Regions from separate parts of the Arthrobacter sp. CJ23 genome, predicted to be linked through region 2. Evidence: riboswitches for the same ligand, from Rfam matches in the RefSeq annotation. Region 2 holds a riboswitch; each other region holds the start of a gene.
What was found. A riboswitch is a leader RNA that binds a small molecule or an ion and turns the genes downstream of it on or off. The one in region 2 is predicted to bind S-adenosylmethionine.
Positions count from the first base shown of each region.

Region 1: another riboswitch for S-adenosylmethionine. It lies ahead of NVV90_RS06570 (homoserine O-acetyltransferase); the one in region 2 lies ahead of NVV90_RS13625 (aminotransferase class V-fold PLP-dependent enzyme).
Region 3: another riboswitch for S-adenosylmethionine. It lies ahead of NVV90_RS18890 (DUF1737 domain-containing protein); the one in region 2 lies ahead of NVV90_RS13625 (aminotransferase class V-fold PLP-dependent enzyme).

Region 1 is NZ_CP102950.1:1,494,969-1,497,221, reverse strand. Features, by position in the region: gene NVV90_RS06570 (homoserine O-acetyltransferase) at 1-945, opposite strand, end outside; SAM riboswitch class IV at 959-1,074, opposite strand; gene NVV90_RS06565 (bifunctional o-acetylhomoserine/o-acetylserine sulfhydrylase) at 1,248-2,253, opposite strand, start outside.
Region 2 is NZ_CP102950.1:3,047,835-3,050,087, forward strand. Features, by position in the region: gene NVV90_RS13615 (IS3 family transposase) at 1-120, opposite strand, end outside; gene NVV90_RS13620 (helix-turn-helix domain-containing protein) at 158-484, opposite strand; SAM riboswitch class IV at 829-943, shown strand; gene NVV90_RS13625 (aminotransferase class V-fold PLP-dependent enzyme) at 978-2,253, shown strand, end outside.
Region 3 is NZ_CP102950.1:4,187,472-4,189,724, forward strand. Features, by position in the region: gene NVV90_RS18885 (SulP family inorganic anion transporter) at 1-760, shown strand, start outside; SAM riboswitch class IV at 848-960, shown strand; gene NVV90_RS18890 (DUF1737 domain-containing protein) at 975-1,244, shown strand; gene NVV90_RS18895 (rhodanese-like domain-containing protein) at 1,241-1,651, shown strand; gene NVV90_RS18900 (O-succinylhomoserine sulfhydrylase) at 1,652-2,253, shown strand, end outside.

The DNA of each region.
Region 1 (2,253 bases), 1.6 Mb from region 2:
TGTCCCGCGGCCGCGGCTGACGTCGTGGCTCATGAGCGCCTCGGTGATGGCGATGTAGCTGTTGGCGTCAAAACGGCGCACCAGCTTGGTGCCCTGGTGGTCCAGGTAGCTCTCCACTTGGTACCGGCCGCGCTCCCCGAGCACCGCGGCCTCGAGCGGAGCTTCCCTGCCCTGGGCATTGCGGCCGAAGCGGATGTCCAGTTCCAGGGCGGAGCGGTAGGTGATGTGGGCGATCCGGCGGGCCAGGGCAAGCCCGGCCTCCGGAGCCTGGCCGCCGTAGTAATCGCCGCCGTTGAAATCGACATCCTGCCGGATGGCGAGGGTCTGTGCCTGGGCAAAGGCGATCTGCTCGGCCGTGCTGTAGGCGCCCACGGAGACCACGGCGCACTGCCGGACGCGTTCCGGGTAGGTGACAGCCCATTCGAGGGCGCGGGCACCGCCCATGGATCCGCCAACCACGGCATGCCAGGCGGCGATGCCGAGCTGATCCGCCAGGCGTGCCTCGGCCGCCGTGCTGTCTCGAAGCGTGACGAGGGGGAAGCGCGAACCCCAGGGGCGGCCGTCCGGCGCCGTGGAGGACGGGCCCGTGCTGCCGTAGCAGCCGCCCACGATGTTGATGGAGACCACGAACCAGCGCTCGGTGTCGATGGTGGCGCCGGGGCCGACGAGCTGATCCCACCAGCCTTCTTCGTCGCTGCCGCCGCGGGCCACATGGGTGCTGCCGGTCAGCGCGTGCTGGATCAGCACCGCATTCGAGCCGTCTGCGTTGAGCCGCCCCCAGGTTTCGTAGGCAAGCACCACGTCCGGGAGGAAGCCGCCTGCCTCCAGCTCGAGCGGCCCCACGGAGACGTACTTCACGGTGCCGTCCTGCTCGATGGGTCGTTCCTGCTGGATGGTGCGTTCCTTGTGGCCGGATTCGGGTAGGGCTGTTGCAGCAATAGTCATTCGGTGACACCTCACATCGCGCTTGCCCGCCGCCAACAAAGCGGAAGGCCAGGTCTTCACCCGGGGCACCCCACCGCGGAAGGAGGGTTGCCGGCCAGCAAGCCGGGGCTGTCACTGGCACTCATGACCTATGACTACGAGTGTAGGAAGAAGAGGGTCCATCTGGCGAAGATTGTGACACTTATGTGACACCTGGGCGCAGTTTTGTTCACCAAAGCGCAGCCGCGAGGGCAGTCCGGCGAAGAATCGCACGCCCCGCCGGACGCCCCCGCAGTCTCGCCGCAGCCTTCCTGCGACCGCCCTCAGGCGCCCTTCGCGGCGCGGAAACCTGCGTCGAGGTCCGCCAGGATGTCATCGATGTGCTCGATGCCCACGGAGAGCCGGACCAGCCCCGGAGACACGCCGGCGATGGCCTGCTGTTCGGCACTCAGCTGGCTGTGGGTGGTCGACGCCGGGTGGATGACCAGCGAACGGACGTCACCGATGTTTGCCACGTGGGAGTGCAGTTCGAGGGCATCCACGAAGCGTTTGCCGGCTTCCACTCCCCCGCGGATGGTGAAAGCGACCACGGCGCCCGTGCCGCGGGGGCCGTATTTGCGGCCGCGCTCGAACCAGGGGCTTGACGGCAGGCCCGCATAGGCGACCGATTCGACGTCGTCGCGGCCTTCCAGCCATTCCGCCACGCGCGTGGCGTTGTCCACGTGCCGCTCCACGCGCAGGCTGAGCGTTTCAATGCCCTGGGAGATCAGGAAGGCATTGAACGGGGACACGGCCGAGCCGAGATCGCGCAGCAGCTGGACGCGGGCTTTGAGGATGTAGGAGAGGTTGGCGCCCAGGGCCCCGTCCTTGCCGAGGTCACGGGCGTAGACCAGGCCGTTGTAGCTGGGGTCCGGCGTATTGAAGCCCGGGAAGCGGGCAGGGTCCTTGCCGAAATCGAAGTTTCCGGAGTCGACGATCACGCCGGCGATCGCGGCGCCGTGTCCGCCGAGGTACTTGGTGGCCGAGTGCACCACGATGTCCGCACCCCATTCGATGGGCCGGATCAGGTAGGGCGTGGACAGGGTGTTGTCGACAATGAGCGGCACACCGGCCTCGTGCGCGGTGCGGGCGACACCCTCGATGTCGAGAACGTCCTGGCGGGGGTTGGAGACCACCTCGGCGAAGAACAGCTTGGTGTTCGGCTGCACGGCGTTACGCCAGTCCTCGAGATTGTCCGGGTCCGCCACGAACGTGACCGAGATGCCGAATTTCTTCAGCGTGTGCGCCAGCAGGTTGTACGTGCCGCCGTACAGGCTGGGGCTGGCGACC
Region 2 (2,253 bases):
CTCGAAGATCTCCGTGACTGCAGCCTTGAGTGCTTCCTTCGGATCGGGTGCCTGGAGACGGGCCTGGTGATAGAAGAACGTCGACCGGGCAAGCCCTGAGACATCCAGCAGAACGGGCAGGGGAAGTCAGCCTTGAGGGCGATGAGGGCCTGGACCTTCACCGTTGTTTTTGCGCCCTCAAGGCCCGCAATTTTCCCAGGTACGCCACCTCGGAGCGCAACCGCTCGTTCTCCCGCCGCAACCTCTCCAACTCGGGCAGCTCCGCAGGCGGCGGGGAATCTGGCTTCCGGGGCCTGCCTTTGGGCTTGGGCCGCAACCCGTCCTCGCCCTCCAGCCGATACGCCCTGATCCAGGCTTCCAGTAGGCGAGGCGAGGACAAACCGGCCTCCACCGCCAGATCCGGGGCAGTCTCGCCAGCGATGAACCGTTCGACCAACGCGAGCTTAGATTCGAAAGAGTACTTCTGCTTCGTCGGCTTGGTCACCAGCGCTCCTCGACCATGGATCCTCCACCGCCGATAGAGACGCTTGACCGGCGCCCGAGACACAGCCAGCGCCCTGGCCGTCGCCTTATCCGCGATGCCCTTCTCAAACCACGCTACCGCGGCCTCGCGCTGATCCTCTGATAACGAACTGCTCGCATACATAAAACTGCTCCCCGGGAGTCGGAACTGAATTTCTCAGTCCAACTTCCGGGGAGCAGTTCAATTTGAGGGCGGCCGCCGTCTTTTCTTCGAAATAATGCCGATTTCAAGGGCATCGTAACAAACTGCTTAACAAACGTATCCCGCGTTGGAAGAGGCCATGGCTGTGCCCTAGCCTTGTTACAGGTCACGAGTGCCAGCGCTAAACCCCGGTTTGCTGGCCGGCAACCCTCCATTCGCGGTGGGGTGCCCCGGGTGACGACCAGGCCGGTCCGGACATGGATGCGGCAAGCGCGGATCCCCTGCATGCGGGGTCCTTCTTGAGTGAGGTCCCATGAGCACTGCCACTTTTACTCCTACCGCCGTCCAGCCGTCGTCTGCTCAGTCGAACGCCGCCTCCCGGCCCCTGGCCGCCGTCACCGGTGCAGAGCTGCAGGCGCCCTTGATCCAGGGCGGACACGTCCGCTATGCGAACCTCGACTACGGCGCATCGGCACCGGCCTTGACTGTGGTCTCCGCCTACCTCAATGAGGTCCTGCCCTACTACGCCAGCGTCCACCGGGGGGCGGGCTACGCCTCCCAGATCAGCACCTCGGTCTACGAAAACTCGCGGAACATCGTCCGCGAATTCGTGGGCGGCCGATCGGACGATTCCGTCATCTTCACCCGGAACACCACAGATTCCCTTAACCTGCTGGCAGGCTGCCTGCCCGTGCGGGACGGCGAACACATCGGCGAGGTCCTCTACTTGGACATCGAGCACCACGCCAACCTCCTGCCCTGGCAGGGCGTCCCGCACCGGAGCATCGTTGCGGCGGACACCCTTGCCGAGACCATCGCGAACGTCCGCGTGGCCCTGGAGCAGGGCGGCGTCAGCCTGCTCGCCGTGACCGGCGCCTCCAACGTCACCGGTGAAATCCTGCCGATCGCGGCCCTGGCCACGCTGGCCCATGAGTTTGGCGCCAGAATCGTGGTGGATGCGGCGCAGCTCGCACCGCACCGCCGCATCGACATCGCAGCGTCCGACGTCGACTACCTCGTCTTCTCCGGCCACAAGCTCTACGCGCCGTTCGGCGCCGGCGTACTGGTCGGCCGTCCGGACTGGCTCGACGCCGGAACCCCGCACCTTGCCGGCGGCGGGGCCGTGCGCGAGGCACGCCTGGATTCGGTCAGCTGGGCCACGGGCCCGGCCCGGCACGAGGGCGGTTCGCCCAACGTGCTCGGCGCCGCAACCCTCGCCCGCGCCACCCAAGTGCTCGCCTCCCTCGACCAGGATGTCTGGCACGCCCACGAGGCCGCCATCCGCTCGCACCTGGTGGAAGGACTCAACCGGATCGACGGCGTCACCGTCCACCAGATCTTCAGCGACACGGACACCGAAAACGACACCATCGGCGTCGTGAACTTCTCGGTACAGGGCTTCGACGCCGGACTGGTCGCCGCCTATCTGGCCGCCGAACACGGCATTGGCCTGCGCGACGGGCGCTTCTGCGCCCATCCGCTGCTCAAGCGCCTCGGCCTGCCCTCGGGTTCCCTGCGCGCCAGCTTCGGCGTCGGGTCCCGGCTGGAAGATGCCGTCCGCCTGCTGGCGGGCATCGAAGAGCTCAAGC
Region 3 (2,253 bases), 1.1 Mb from region 2:
CGGAAGCACGTCACGGACACCGGTGGCCGTGGACGCCGGGGCCAAATCGCAGATGACCGGGGTGGTGGGCGCGGCGCTGGTGCTGGCCTTCATGCTCCTGGCACCCGGTGTGACCGAGTACCTGCCCTCCGCAACACTGGCCGCCGTCGTCATTGCCGCGGCCATTGCCCTCGCGGATCCGTCCGGCGTCCGGCGGCTCCTGAGCCTGAGCCGCAGCGAATCCGCGGTGATGCTGGCTGCCTTCCTGGGCGTCCTCACAGTGGGCGTCCTGCAAGGCATCGTGGTGGCCATAGCCCTGGCAGTCCTGGACTTTGTGCGCCGCGCTTGGGACCCGTACCGGGCGGAGTTGGGCTCAGAGGAGGGCCTGCCCGGCTACCACGACCTCGCCCGGCACCCCGAAGGCAAACGCATCCCCGGGCTCCTGATCCTGCGCTTCGATGCCCCGCTGTTCTTCGGCAACGGGCAGGTCCTGGCGGGCTTCGTGCGGGAACAACTGGATGAAGCCTCCGGCAAGGCTCCGGACGCGATCACCCACGTCATCCTCGCTGCCGAGCCGATCACCGGGATCGACACCACTGCCCTTGAGGACCTGGTGACCCTGGACGAGTGGCTCGCCAATAAAGGAGTGGATTTGGTGTTCGCCGAGCTCAAGGGACCGGTCAAGGACAAACTGCTCCACCTCGGCGCCGCGGCCCGCTTCACGCCCGAGCATTTCTTCCCCACCATCGGCGCCGCAGTGCGCGCACTCAGGCGCGAATAGCTCCAGCAGCCGCCGGTTACGCAACATGACGACGGCGACCCCCCTGTCACATGCGGCTCCGCCGTCGTGGATGTTACTTTTTTCTTGAGTAATGAGCACCAGCACAAAGCCCTGACTTGCTGGTCGGCAACCCTCTCTCCGGCGGGGTGCCTCAGGTGACTACTCGGCGTATCGACACTTTCGAACTGCAAGCGTGACTGAGGAGCACCAGCAAATGACTGAACCCATCGAAGAAAAACTCGCCTACCGGCTGATCACCGGCCCGGACACCCGTGACTTCTGCGAGCGGATCTCCGCCGCACTGGCCGAGGGCTACGTGCTCCACGGCAGCCCCTCCGCCACCTTCAACGGCACCGATGTGATCGTGGCGCAGGCCGTGATCCTGCCCGTGGCCATCGCCACCGCGGATGCCGCCGTGGCCAGCGCCGTTGACCGGCTTGAGGGCTACGACGAGGACGAAGAAGCATTCGAGGGCCACGCGTGAGCTACGCCGGAGACCTGAGCCCGCACGAGGCGTGGGCCAAACTCGAAGAAGGCGCCATCCTGGTGGACGTCCGCACCGAGGGCGAATGGGCCCACATCGGCATCCCGGACACCAAGGCCACCGAAAACGATCCGCTGTTCATCCAGTGGAACCTGGCCGGCGGCGTCCCCAACTCCCGCTTCCTGGACGAGCTGCTGCAGCAGGCCCCGGAGGCCGGCAGCACCGAGCTGGTCTTCCTGTGCCGCTCGGGCCAGCGCTCCATCGCCGCCGCCATCGCCGCAACGCAGGCAGGCTACACCTCCTACAACGTGCTGGAGGGCTTTGAAGGCGAACCGGACCGCTACGGCGAGCGCACCGTGAACGGCTGGAAAAACCGCGGACTCCCGACGAACCTGGGGAAAAACTAAGTGACTTTCAATCCTGACGCCGCCGGCTGGAGCCCTGACACGCAGGCAGTCCGCGGCGGCCTTGACCGTACTAATTTCCAGGAGACCTCCGAGGCGGTCTTTCTGAACTCCGGTTTCGTCTACGAGTCGGCGGAGGCCGCCGAGCGCGCGTTCACGGGCGAGGACGAACGCTTCGTCTACTCCCGCTACGGCAACCCCTCGGTCGCCACCTTCCAGGAACGCCTCCGGCTGCTGGAAGGCACCGAAGCGTGCTTCGCGACGGCGTCGGGCATGTCCGCGGTGTTCACGGCGCTCGGTGCCCTGCTGGCCGCCGGCGACCGCGTGGTGGCCGCCCGCTCCCTATTCGGCTCCTGCTTCGTCATCCTCAACGAGATCCTGCCGCGCTGGGGCGTGGAGACGGTCTTCGTCGACGGCCCGGACCTGGAGCAGTGGCGTTCCGCGCTCTCGGAGCCGACCACGGCGGTCTTCTTCGAGTCGCCGTCGAACCCCATGCAGGAAATCGTGGACATCGCCGCAGTGAGCGAACTGGCCCACGCGGCCGGAGCCACCGTCGTCGTCGACAATGTCTTTGCCACTCCCCTCCTGCAGCGCTGCGGCGAACT